Regions from separate parts of the Pseudomonas solani genome, predicted to be linked through region 3. Evidence: riboswitches for the same ligand, from Rfam matches in the RefSeq annotation. Region 3 holds a riboswitch; each other region holds the start of a gene.
The links. A riboswitch is a leader RNA that binds a small molecule or an ion and turns the genes downstream of it on or off. The one in region 3 is predicted to bind cobalamin.

Region 1 (4,024 bases), 3.2 Mb from region 3:
ATGCCGATGGAGCCGCTGCCGGCGCCCACGTCCCAGAGCAGTTGCCCGGGTTGCGGGGCCAAGCGTGCGAGGGTGATGGCGCGAACGTCGCGCTTGGTCAGCTGGCCGTCGTGGCGATAGGCGTCGTCGGGCAGGCCGCAGGTGAGCGGCAGGCGCCGGGCCTGCTCGCCGGCGCGGCAGTCGATGGCCACCAGGTTGAGGGCGGCGACCTCCATGGCCGGCCACTCGCCGGCGATTCCATCGATGCGCCGCTCGGCCGGGCCACCCAGGTGCTCCAGCACGGTCATGGCGCTGGGGCCGAAGCCGCGTTCGTTCAGCAGGCCAGCGATAGCAGCGGGGCTTGCGCCGTCGTTGCTCAGCACCAGCAGGCGGGCGCCGTCATGCAGGTGCAGGTTGAGTGCAGCGAGGGGCCGCGCCACCAGGGAGACCAGGCTGGTGTCCTGCAGCGCCCACCCCAGGCGCGCGGCGGCCAGGGAGGTGGACGAGGGCGCGGGTAGCACACGCAGCTCGTCGGCGGGCAACTGCCGCGCCAGGCTGGCGCCGACGCCGAACAGCATCGGGTCACCGCTGGCCAACACGCAGACCGGCGCGCCACGGCGTTGCAGCAACGGCTCCAGGGAGAAGGGGCTGGGCCAGGCAGTGCGCCGGGCGCGAATGCAATGGGGCAGCAATTCCAGCTGGCGCGGGGCGCCCACCACCTCCTCGGCGGCCAGCAGCGCGTGGCGCGCGGCCTTGCCCAGGCCGGCGTAGCCGTCCTCGCCTATCCCCACCAGCGTCAGCCAGGGCTGCATGCGTTTTTCCTCGTATCCGACCGTGCCGCGTCCGTTGGGCATCCGACAACCAGCCGCATCCCACAGCCGCGCAAAGCGGGCATAATAGCGCCCTTCACCGGTTGCCGGAGCGCCCACTGCGCCCGGCCTAAGAGGGAACACGGTCCAAGCCGTGGCTGCCCCCGCAACTGTATGCAGCGAGTTCTCGCGATCCGTGCCACTGGGAAACCGGGAAGGCCGCGACGGACACTGACCTGCCAGCCAGGAGACCTGCCGGTGACACCAGTCGCGTGTGCACGCATCGAGCGGGGTGTCTCGGTGCCAGGGTTCCCCGTGCGGGGAACACGGTCGCCGCGGCAACTGACCCGGTGACCACGGTGAAACAGGCTCCCTCCAGCGCTCCATCCGTCCGCCCCTCGGCCTGCCCGGGGTTGCTGCGTATCGTCCCGGCGAAGGATGGCGGAATCTGCCGCATCAAGCTGCCCTGCGGTCGCCTGCAGGCCGGCACGGCCGAAGCCCTGTCGATCGCCGCCCATGGCCATTCCGGCGGCGTGCTGGAAGCCACCAACCGCGCCAACCTGCAGATCCGTGGTGTGACCCCGGGCAACGAACAGGCGCTGATCGCCGAGCTGCTGGCCATCGGCCTGGGCGCCGCCACGCCGGGCGCGGACGATGTGCGCAACCTGATGGTCAGCCCCGCCGCCGGGCTCGACCCGCAGGCGCTCCAGGACATCCGTCCCCTGGCCGCGCGCCTGCTGGCCCTGCTGGAAGACAACCCGCGCTTCCACGTGCTTTCGCCCAAGTTCGCCCTGCTGCTGGACGGCGGCGAAGCCCTGGCGATGCTCGACCACCCCAACGACATCTGGCTGGCCGCCATGGAGCCCGGCAAGGACGGCCTGTTCGCCTTCGGCCTGGCCGGCTGCCCGCCCCGCGAAACCGGCGACGCCCCTGCCCTGGCGGCGGTACCCGGCGCCCGGGTGCCGGCCCTGGTGGAGGCGCTGCTGGACCTCTTCCTCGAACTGGCCACGCCGCAGCAGGCCCGCATGCGCGACCTGCTCGGCAGCCTCGGCGCCGAGCGTTTGCTGGCCGAACTGCGCCAGCGCCTGCCCTTCCCGTTGCATGAAGCCGGCAACTGGCGCCGCGCTGCCAGCGACCTGCGCCCCGTTGGCGTGCTGCCGCAACTGCAGGCCGGCCTGTACCTGGTGGGCGCCATCCCGCCCCTGGGGCGCCTGCAGGCCAGCCAGTTGCTGACCCTCGCCGAACTGGCCCAGCGCCACGGCGACGGCAGCCTGCATATGACCCCCTGGCAATCGGTGCTGCTGCCCAACGTACCGGGGCAGGAAACCGCCCCGCTGCTGGCCGAGCTCACGGCCCTGGGCCTGTGCACCGATATCGACGCGCCCCTGGCGCGCATCCAGGCCTGCACCGGTTCCGCCGGTTGCGCCAAGGGCCTGGCCGACACCAAGGCCGACGCCCTGACCCTGGCCGCCGTGCTGCCCGACGGTGCCCAGGTGCACCTGTGCGGCTGCCCGCGCTCCTGCGCCGCCGCCAACGTGGCGCCGCTGACCCTGCTGGCCACGGGCGACGGCCATTACGACCTCTATCGACGCGACGACGGCGCCGGTGGCTTCGGCCGCCCGCTGGCGCGCGACCTGGACATACACGCGGCGGCCGCCTGGCTGGCCGCCACGCCTGACAGCTGGAGCTCCACCGAATGATCGATTACATCCGCGATGGTCAGGAGATCTATCGCCACTCCTTCTCCATCATCCGCGCCGAGGCGGACCTCTCCGCCATCCCGCCGGACCTGGAGAAGCTCGCCGTGCGCGTGATCCACGCCTGCGGCATGGTCGACGTGGTGCAGGACCTGCGCTTCTCCCCCGGTGCCGGAGCCGCCGGCCGCGCCGCCATCGCCGCTGGCGCGCCGATTCTCTGTGATGCACGCATGGTGGCCGAGGGCGTGACCCGCGCGCGCCTGCCGGCGGACAACAAGGTCATCTGCACCCTCAACGATGCCGGCGTGCCGGAGCTGGCCCGCGAGCTGGGCAATACCCGTTCGGCGGTGGCACTGGAGCATTGGCGCGAACACCTGGAAGGCAGCGTGGTGGTGATCGGCAACGCACCCACCGCGCTCTTCTACCTGCTGGAGATGCTCGATGCCGGCGCGCCGAAGCCGGCGCTGATCCTCGGCTTCCCGGTGGGCTTCGTCGGTGCGGCGGAATCCAAGGACATGCTCGCCGCCGACAGCCGTGGCGTGCCCTACGTGATCGTGCGTGGTCGTCGTGGCGGCAGCGCCATGGCGGCGGCGGCGATCAACGCCCTGGCCACGGAGGTGGAGTGATGGGTGCGCAGGAACATTCCGGCAAAGGCCGGCTGATCGGCCTGGGCGTGGGCCCCGGCGACCCCGAACTCATCACCCTCAAGGCCCTGCGCCTGCTGCAGTCGGCCCCAGTAGTCGGCTACTTCGTGGCCAAGGCGAAGGCCAACCTGGGCCAGGGCGGCAATGCCTTCGGCATCATCGAGCAGCACCTGGTGGAGTCGCAGCTGCGCATGCCCCTGGTCTACCCGGTGACCACCGAAAAGCTGGAGCCGCCGCTCTCCTACGAGGATGTGATCAGCGACTTCTACGACACCGCCGCCCAGCAGGTGGCCCAGCACCTGGACGCCGGCCGCGACGTGGCGGTGATCTGCGAGGGCGACCCGTTCTTCTACGGCTCCTACATGTACCTGCACGACCGCCTGGCCGAGCGCTACGAGGCCGAAGTGGTGCCGGGCGTGTGCTCCATGCTGGGCAGCGCCGCGGTGCTCGGCGTGCCGCTGGTGTACCGCAACCAGAGCCTTTCGGTGCTCTCCGGCGTGCTGCCGGAAGCGGAGCTGAAGGCGCGCCTGGCGGACGCCGAGGCGGCAGTGGTGATGAAGCTCGGCCGCAACTTCGACAAGGTGCGCCGGGTGCTCGGCGAGCTGGGCCTGGATGGCCGCGCCCATTACGTGGAGCGCGCCACCATGGGCAACCAGCGCATCCTGCCGCTGCACGAGGTGGACCCGATGGCCTCGCCCTACTTCTCCATGATCCTGGTCCCCGGCCAGAAGTGGAGAGGGTGATGGACGCACGCAAGGCCCCGGCCATCCTGCTGCTCGGCCAGGGCGGCCTGCCCGTCGCCCGGCGCATCCAGGCGCTTTATCCACAGGCCCGCGTGCTCGGCCTGGCCGGGCGCGTGGCAGGCGCCGACGAAACCTGCGCCGAATTCGGCGAG
Region 2 (4,024 bases), 3.2 Mb from region 3:
GCGCAGGCGGCGGTGGCGGTGACGCCGGGCACCACCTCATAGGGAATGCCCAGCGCGCGCAGGTGGCGGATCTGCTCGCCGATGGCGCCATACAGCGAGGGGTCGCCGGAATGCACCCGGGCCACGTCCTGGCCACGCCCGTGGGCCTCGGCCAGCAGGGCGACTATCGCCTCCAGGTGCAGCTCGGCGGTGTTCACCACCCGCTCGGCGCTATGCCCATCCAGCACCGCTTCCGGCACCAGGGAACCGGCGTAGAGGATCACCGGGCAACTGCGGATCAACCGCTGGCCCTTGACCGTGATGAGTTCCGGATCGCCGGGGCCGGCGCCGATGAAATAGACCGTCATGGGGTATCCACATCCTCAAGGGGGCAGGCCAGCGCACAGGTGGCGTTGGCACTGCGGCGTTTCTCCACCAGCAACCGCGCCGGGCGGCCGGCCAGGGCCTCGGCCTGTACCAGCGCGGCGGCTTCGGCGATGCCGGGGCTGCCGGTTTCCCGCAGGGCGATGGCCGACAGGCCGGACAAGCGCCCCTCGCAGGCCGCCAGCTGCGCCGCCGGCAGCAGCGCCAGGGGCAAGCGAAGGGTCAGCGCCAGGGCCTGCAACCCCGGCTCATCGGCTTTGCTGTCGACACTGGCCAGGGCGCTGAGATCGCCGGGTACAAGTTCGTACTCGGCCAGGGCAGCGTCGAGCAGCGCGCGCAGCTCCTGCTCCGAGCAGCCGCGCCGGCAACCGAGGCCGGCCACCAGGGTCATCGCCCGGCCTCACAAAACAAAACCCCGCGAAGGGCTGGGCCCTGCGCGGGGTCGATCGGCAGCGAAGCCCGGCTCACGCCAGGTCTTGGCTCGCGGAGCGCTGGTACAGCCAGGCAGCGGCCCAACCCAGGGCGCCCCAGAACAGCGCGTTGGTCACCAGCGAGGCGGCGATGAACTCGTGCTCCAGCGCTTCCGGCGCCAGGCTCGCATGCACTTCAGGCTGCGGTGCGCCGACCACATGGGGGATCACCAGCAGCGCCAGGCCGACGATGCGCAGGACCCAGTTGCGGCCGAAGGCGATCAGCGCCAGGCCAGCGGCAGTGGAGGCGGCGGTGCCGATCCACCAGACCTGGCGCTGGGCCAGGTCGGCGGCTGCGGTACCCGGCAGCTCCGGCGGCAGGCCGAGGGACGGCGCCAGGGCGAAGGTGGCGAAACCGGCCAGGCCCCAGAGCAGGCCCTGCCAGGCGCGGGTCGGGCCGCGCAGGCTGAACAGCGCGGCCAGCAGCAGGGCGAAGCCGACCGCCACCACCAGGTTGGCGCCACCGGTGGACAGGGTGCGCTGCCAGCCGTCTTCCGGCGCCCAGGCTTCGGCGTCGTGTTCATGGGCGGGCGCGCCGGCGGCGTGCTCGTGGGCGTGTTCGGTCTGCTCGGCCGATGCCGAATTCTCGAAGGTTTCCGCATGGAGAATCAGCGGGGTGACCCACAGGCTTTGCAGCAGGGTCAGCACGATGGCGGCGAAGAGACCGGCGAACCCGGCGGTCTGGGCGATGCGCTTGATCACGGTTGCGCCCTCAGTGGCAGGGGAAGGCGGAGCTGTGACGGGTATCGTGGGCAGCGTTGTGCACCGCCTCGATGTGCGAGAAGCCGGCGAAGTACACCAGCGACAGGCCCAGGAGGCTGGCACCGATGGCGATGGCCAGGCGTTTGGACAGGGGGACGGCGGCGGCCGAATGGCTCAGTGTGCTGCTGGACATGGTGCTTCCTCTGCGATGCGGGTGAGTCGGCAAGAGGAACGCGTGCGAAGAAAGCGGCCGCGCGGGGACCGCATTTCCGGCGTGCGCCCGCCCACCGCGGGTTGCCAAAAGAGTGATCAGGCCGGTCTCCGGGCTTGCGACGCCAGCCATGGCTGGTCGGGTTTGCCTTCCCATGTCCGCCGGACACAGTGGCTTACAGATCCCTACGTGCGCTTACCGTTGCGGGGGCAGCGTCGGACTCGCCCTGGGGCACACCGACTTCCCGTTTCACCTCGCGCGCGACGGCGCGAGACACCTGAAAAAACCGCACAAGAACATCACGAGTCCGACTGGCCGTCAACCGCCGCGATTGACCGCCGCCCCCGCCCTGCGTAGCCTTCGGCCCTTCGAGGTTCCGCGGCCGTGCGCCGCGGCTAAGAGGGAACACGGCCAAGCCGTGGCTGCCCCCGCAACTGTGAACAGCTGAGGTCCTATCCACAGCCACTGCCCATCGGGCGGGAAGGCGGAAGGACGGCGCATCGCGCCAGGCTGTGAGCCAGGAGACCTGCCTCGGCGAATTTCCAGACAACCGGGCGGGGTGATCCGGTGGCGAATCGGGCCCCCAGTGCCCTCGTCCCGCGCGCCCGCCGATCCGATCGACTCCCAGCAAAGGGCTGCCGCGCATGAAAACCCTGGCCAAACTCCCCGTCACCATCGTCACCGGCTTCCTCGGTGCCGGTAAGACCACCCTGCTCCGCCACATGCTCGACAACGCCGAGGGCCGCCGCATCGCGGTGATCGTCAACGAGTTCGGCGAGCTGGGCATCGACGGCGAAATCCTCAAGCAATGCTCCATCGGCTGCAGCGAGGAAGAGGCCGTGGGCCGCGTCTTCGAACTGGCCAACGGCTGCCTGTGCTGCACCGTGCAGGAGGAGTTCTTCCCGGTGATGCGCGAACTGGTGGCCCGCCGTGGCGACCTCGACCAGATCCTCATCGAGACCTCCGGCCTGGCCCTGCCCAAGCCCCTGGTGCAGGCCTTCCAGTGGCCGGAGATCCGCAGTGCCTGCACCGTGGACGCGGTGATCACCGTGGTCGACAGCCCCGCCGTCGCCGCCGGCACCTTCGCCGCCCACCCCGAGCAGGTGGACGAGCAACGCAAGCAGGACCCGAACCTCGACCACGAGTCGCCCCTGCACGAACTCTTCGAAGACCAGCTGGCCAGCGCCGACCTGGTGATCCTCAACAAGGCCGACCTGCTCGACGCCGACGCCCTGGCCGCCGTGCGCGCCGAAGTGGCCGAGGAGCTGCCGCCGGCGGTGAAGATCGTCGAAGCCAGCGCCGGCAAGCTGCCGCTCTCCGTGCTGCTGGGCCTGAACGCCGAAGCCGAGGCGCACATCGGCAGCCGCGCCACCCACCACGACCACGAAGGGCACGAGGACCACGACCACGACGAGTTCGACTCCTTCCACGTCGACCTGCCGGAAGTGGAAGAGGCCGCCCTGCTGGCCGCCCTCGGCCAACTGGTGGAGCGCCACGACGTGCTGCGCATCAAGGGCTTCGCCGCCATCCCCGGCAAGCCCATGCGCCTGCTGGTACAGGGCGTCGGCAAGCGCTTCGACAAACACTTCGACCGCAAGTGGCTGGCCGACGAAACCCGCGCCACCCGCCTGGTGGTGATCGGCCAGGAGCTGGACCCGGCCACCATCGCCAACGAACTGCGCACTGCCCTGGCGTAACCGCCGAACCGGCTCCTCTCCCCCGGGAGAGGGCCGCACCACCGAGCCAAGGCCCGAGCCATGCACCTGCTGCGCACCCAACCTGGCGGCTTCGTCCCCGACGACGGCATCGCCCACCTGGCCCAGACGCCCGCCGAGCTGGTGATCCTCTGCAGCGGTGATTCGCACCTGGCGCTGCTGGCCGAGGCCGCCCGCGAGCTGCCGGCGGACTACCCCAGCCTGCGCCTGGCCAACCCCATGCAGCTGCAGAACCACGCCTCGGTGGACCTTTACGTCGACGAGGTGCTGCAGCACGCCAAGGTCATCCTCATCTCCGTGCATGGCGGCGTCGGCTACTGGCGCTACGGCATCGAGCAACTGGTGGCCCTGGCCGAGCGCGGCACGCAGCTGATCCTGGTGCCCGGCGACGACCGCCCCGACCCGGAGCTGGCCCGCCTGTGCAGCGTCCCGGAAGAAGACGCCGAGCGCTGCTGGCAGTACCTGCGCCAAGGCGGCCTGGATAACGCCCGGCAGCTGTTCGCCAGCCTCGCCAGCCGCTGCCTGGGCCGCGACTACCCGTGGCAGGCGCCCAGCACCCTGCC
Region 3 (4,024 bases):
GCTGGCCACGGCCACCGGGTCCAGCCCCGGCGGCAGCACCACCAGCATGGCGTCGGCGAAGGGCACCCGCACCACCTCGGAGAACAACCCGCCCCAGTGGCCGCCGGCCGGCACGCCATAGGCCGCGTGGCGGGCGACACCGGTGCAGGCCGTGCTGCGCCCCGCCAGGCATTGGCGGCAGGTGCCGCAGGCGATCTTCCAGGGCACCGAGACCAGGTCGCCGCGCTTCACCGTGGTCACCTGTGCGCCCACTTCCAGCACCTCGGCCACGCACTCGTGGCCCAGGGCGAAGGGCGGCTTGAACGGCGTCAGCCCGGCCACCAGGCGCCGATCGAGGTCGCAGGAGGCCGAGGCAATGGGCCGTACCAGCGCCGCCAGCGGCGAATCCAGCACCGGCGACGGTGCCTCCTCCCAGGCCAGGCGCCCCGCGCCCTTGACGATGAGTTCGCGCATGGCTCAGTCCCGCACGTTGAAGGTGGTGGTGGCGCGGGCGCAGAGCTTGCCGGCCGCGTCGCGGATATGGGCGTCGCACACCGCCAGGCTGCGGGTGCGCTCCACCAGCCAGCCCTCGACGCTGTACAGCTCGCCGACCTTGAGCGGGCGCAGGTACTTCACGCCCAGGTCCACCGTCGAATAGGGCGTGTCGGCGGCCAGAGTGGAGAACAGCGCCAGGGCCGCCGCGCCATCCAGGCAGGTGGCGGCGAAACCGCCGTGCACCGCGTTGGCCGGGTTGAGGTGGCGGGCATCCGGCCGCGCCTCGATGAAGACGCGCCCGGGCTCCACGCCCACCACCTTCATCGCCATGGTGTCGCCGATGGCGGGTGCGGGCAGCTTGCCGGCGATCACCGCCTGGAGGAGTTGCAGGCCCGAAGGCAGGGTTCTGTTGGGGGTATCGGTCATCACAGGGCTCCTGGCTCTGCCGGGGTCGGCGAGCGATTGCGGGATGGAGGGCCGGCAGCCCTCCACAGGGCCAGCGCGAGGGAATCGCCCTGCAGCCCGTGGACGGACGATACGTGAGCGCCAACTCTCAAATCAACATTGTTGATATGACAAAAAAGAAGGCATTCCGGCAAGGTCGACAGGGCTCTGGAACGGGCTTTTCCGCCATCTGCCGCAACACACTGGCGTTGACGACCGGGCGTGTGGATGGTCATATGCGCGCCGTTCCAGGTGTCCCACGCCGTCGTGCGTGGGGTGAAACGGGAAGCCGGTGCGTCCTCAGGACCAGTCCGGCGCTGCCCCCGCAACGGTAAGCGAGCGCTGCATTCGAAACGCCACTGTGCACCTGCATGGGAAGGCGAATGCCGCGTGATCCTCGCAAGCCCGGAGACCGGCCTGGAGCATCGATAGGCAAACCCGCGGTGGGCGGGCACGGGCCGGTTTTCGCTTGGGCGCTCGCGCCTGCGCACGCCTTTGCATTCCCTCCGGGCTCCATTCATTCCTGACGTGATAGGAACGACATGTCCCGCACCTTCAGCTCCAACGCTCCGGCAAGCGCCGCCCTCGGCCTGCTCGCGCTCTCTATCTCCCTCGCCCTGCACGCCGAAGACGGCGCCCTGGCCCTGCCCACCACCGCCGTCACCGGCCAGGCGGACGACGCCCCCATCAGCCTCGACACGCCGCTGCCCGCCGGCTCGCGCCTGGGCCTCTCCGCCCTGGAGACCCCGGCCAGCACCAGCAGCATCAGCGGCGAAGAGGTGCGCGGGCGCAACAACGCCACCGTGCAGGACGCCGTGACCCGCTCCCCCGGCATCAGCAACATCGGCACCCCCGGCAACGGCGGCACCGCGCTCTCGGCCCGGGGCTTCACCGGCCACGCCTCGGTGATGCAACTCTACGACGGCACGCGCTTCTACACCGGCATGGGCACCGTCACCTTCCCCACCGACCCGTGGATGGTCGAGCGCATCGACGTGATCCGTGGCCCGGCCTCGGTACTCTACGGCGAAGGCGCCACCGGCGCGGTGATCAACGTGGTGCCGAAGAAGCCCTTCGAGGGCGAGATCCGCAACCGCCTGCGCCTGGGCTACGGCTCCGACGACCGCCAGCAGATGGCACTGGACAGCGGCGGCTCGCTCACCGACACCCTCAGCTACCGCCTCAACCTCAACCGCGAAACCAGCCACGGCTGGATCGACCGTGGCGACTCGAAGAACCTCGGCCTCAGCGCCGCCCTGCGCTGGCAGGCCCGCGACGACCTGGCGTTCACCCTGGCCCATGACCAGGGCGACCTCACGCCGATGAACTACTTCGGCACGCCGCTGATCGACGGCCACCTACGCGACAGCCTGAAGGAGAAGAACTACAACCTGCACAACGCCGAGCAGCACTACAACGACCAGTGGACCCGGCTCGTCACCGACTGGACCCTGGCCGACGGCATCAGCGCCAGCAACCAGCTCTACCACATCAAGAGCCGCCGCTACTGGCGCAACGCCGAGGCCTACAACTGGGACGCCGGCCTGGGCCAGCTGGAGCGCGCCGAGAACCTGCGCATCAAGCACGAGCAGGAGCAGATCGGCGACCGCCAGACCTTCACCTTCGACCACTCGCTGTTCGGCCTCAGCAGCCGCACCCTGGTGGGCGCCGAGTTCAACCGCATCCGCTTCAACCTGCTGAACAACTCGCCCTACATCGATGTGGGCGGCGACTACGTCGACCCGTGGAACCCAACGCCCGGCTACTACCAGAGCGCCTCGGCCTACGGCCCGCACTCGCGCAGCGAAACCCGCACCGTCGCCCTGTTCGCCGAGAACCGCACCCAGTTCGACGAGCGCTGGTCCCTGGTCACCGGCATCCGCCGCGACCAGAACCACATCGACCGCGACGACCTGCGCGCCAACACCCGCAGCGACAGCAGCCTCTCCGGCGGCAACTGGCGCGCCGGCCTGGTGTTCGCCGCCACGCCGCAGTTGTCCTTCTACGGCCAGTACTCCACCAGCGAGGACGGGGTGAGCAACCTCATCACCCTCAGCCCCACCCAGCAGAAGATGGACCTCACCGAGTCCAAGCAGACCGAGTTCGGCCTCAAGCAGCAGTTCTGGGACGGGCGCGGCGAATGGACCCTGGCCGCCTACCACATCGTCAAGAAGAAACTGCTCTCCCGCGAGTCGGTGACCCGGCCCACCCAGCAGATCGGCCAGCAATCCTCCGATGGCCTGGAAGCCACCCTGGAGCTGGCGCTGGAGCAGGGCTGGCACGTTTCGGCCAACGCCGCCGTGGTGCGCGCCGAGTACGACGACTTCAACGAGTCCGCCGGTGGCCAGCTGATCTCCCGTTCCGGCAACCGCCCCACCGACGTGCCGCGACGCACCGCCAACCTGTGGCTGAGCAAGCAGCTGGGCCGTGACCTGGACGCCGGCCTCGGCGCGCGCTACGTCGACGCCCGTTACGCCGACGCGGCCAACACCGTGAAGGTGCCGGGCTACACCGTGCTCGACGCCAACCTCGGCTGGCAGGTGCTGCCCGACACGCGCCTGGGCCTGGAGCTGAACAACCTGCTGGACCGCCGCTACGCCGTCACCCAGCAGAACGGTGGCCAGCAATGGCTGCTGGGCCAGCCGCGGTCGTTCTTCGTCACCGCCGACTACAGCTTCTGATCCGGCGAAAGGGAGTGCCCGGCATGCCATCACTGAACATCAGCGACCTCGCCTGGGCACCCGACGGCCGCCCGCGCTGGCTTCTGCAGGGCATCGACCTGCAGGTGCGCGCGGGCGAGTTCGTCGGCCTCATCGGCCCCAACGGCAGCGGCAAGACCAGCCTGTTGCGCTGCGCCTACCGCGCCGACCGCCCGGCCTTCGGCTGGGTGGCCCTGGACGGCGACGACCTCTGGCGACGCAGCCCGCGCTGGAGCGCGCAACGCATCGCCGTGGTGCTGCAGGAGTTCCCCCAGGACTTCGGCCTGGCCGTGGCCGAGGTGGTAGCCATGGGCCGCTCGCCGCACAAGGGCCTGTTCGACGGCGACGATGCCGAGGACGCGCGCATCGTCGACGAAGCCCTCGCGGCGGTGGGCATGGCCGGGCTT

Region 1: it holds a riboswitch for cobalamin, as region 3 does, so the genes downstream of both, cobG (precorrin-3B synthase) here and PSm6_RS29400 (TonB-dependent receptor) in region 3, are expected to answer to the same signal.
Region 2: it holds a riboswitch for cobalamin, as region 3 does, so the genes downstream of both, PSm6_RS13760 (CbtB domain-containing protein) here and PSm6_RS29400 (TonB-dependent receptor) in region 3, are expected to answer to the same signal.

What each region holds. Positions count from the first base shown of each region.
Region 1 is NZ_AP023081.1:3,023,063-3,027,086, reverse strand. Features, by position in the region: gene PSm6_RS13700 (bifunctional cobalt-precorrin-7 (C(5))-methyltransferase/cobalt-precorrin-6B (C(15))-methyltransferase) at 1-791, opposite strand, end outside; cobalamin riboswitch at 873-1,062, shown strand; gene cobG (precorrin-3B synthase) at 1,148-2,488, shown strand; gene PSm6_RS13690 (precorrin-8X methylmutase) at 2,485-3,111, shown strand; gene PSm6_RS13685 (precorrin-2 C(20)-methyltransferase) at 3,111-3,872, shown strand; gene cobJ (precorrin-3B C(17)-methyltransferase) at 3,872-4,024, shown strand, end outside.
Region 2 is NZ_AP023081.1:3,038,835-3,042,858, reverse strand. Features, by position in the region: gene cobM (precorrin-4 C(11)-methyltransferase) at 1-347, opposite strand, end outside; gene PSm6_RS13770 (cobalamin biosynthesis protein) at 344-754, opposite strand; gene PSm6_RS13765 (CbtA family protein) at 828-1,535, opposite strand; gene PSm6_RS13760 (CbtB domain-containing protein) at 1,546-1,728, opposite strand; cobalamin riboswitch at 1,831-2,042, opposite strand; cobalamin riboswitch at 2,101-2,294, shown strand; gene cobW (cobalamin biosynthesis protein CobW) at 2,391-3,443, shown strand; partial or broken gene cobN (cobaltochelatase subunit CobN) at 3,504-4,024, shown strand, end outside.
Region 3 is NZ_AP023081.1:6,482,264-6,486,287, forward strand. Features, by position in the region: gene PSm6_RS29390 (zinc-dependent alcohol dehydrogenase) at 1-453, opposite strand, end outside; gene PSm6_RS29395 (PaaI family thioesterase) at 457-900, opposite strand; cobalamin riboswitch at 1,152-1,353, shown strand; gene PSm6_RS29400 (TonB-dependent receptor) at 1,461-3,599, shown strand; gene PSm6_RS29405 (ABC transporter ATP-binding protein) at 3,623-4,024, shown strand, end outside.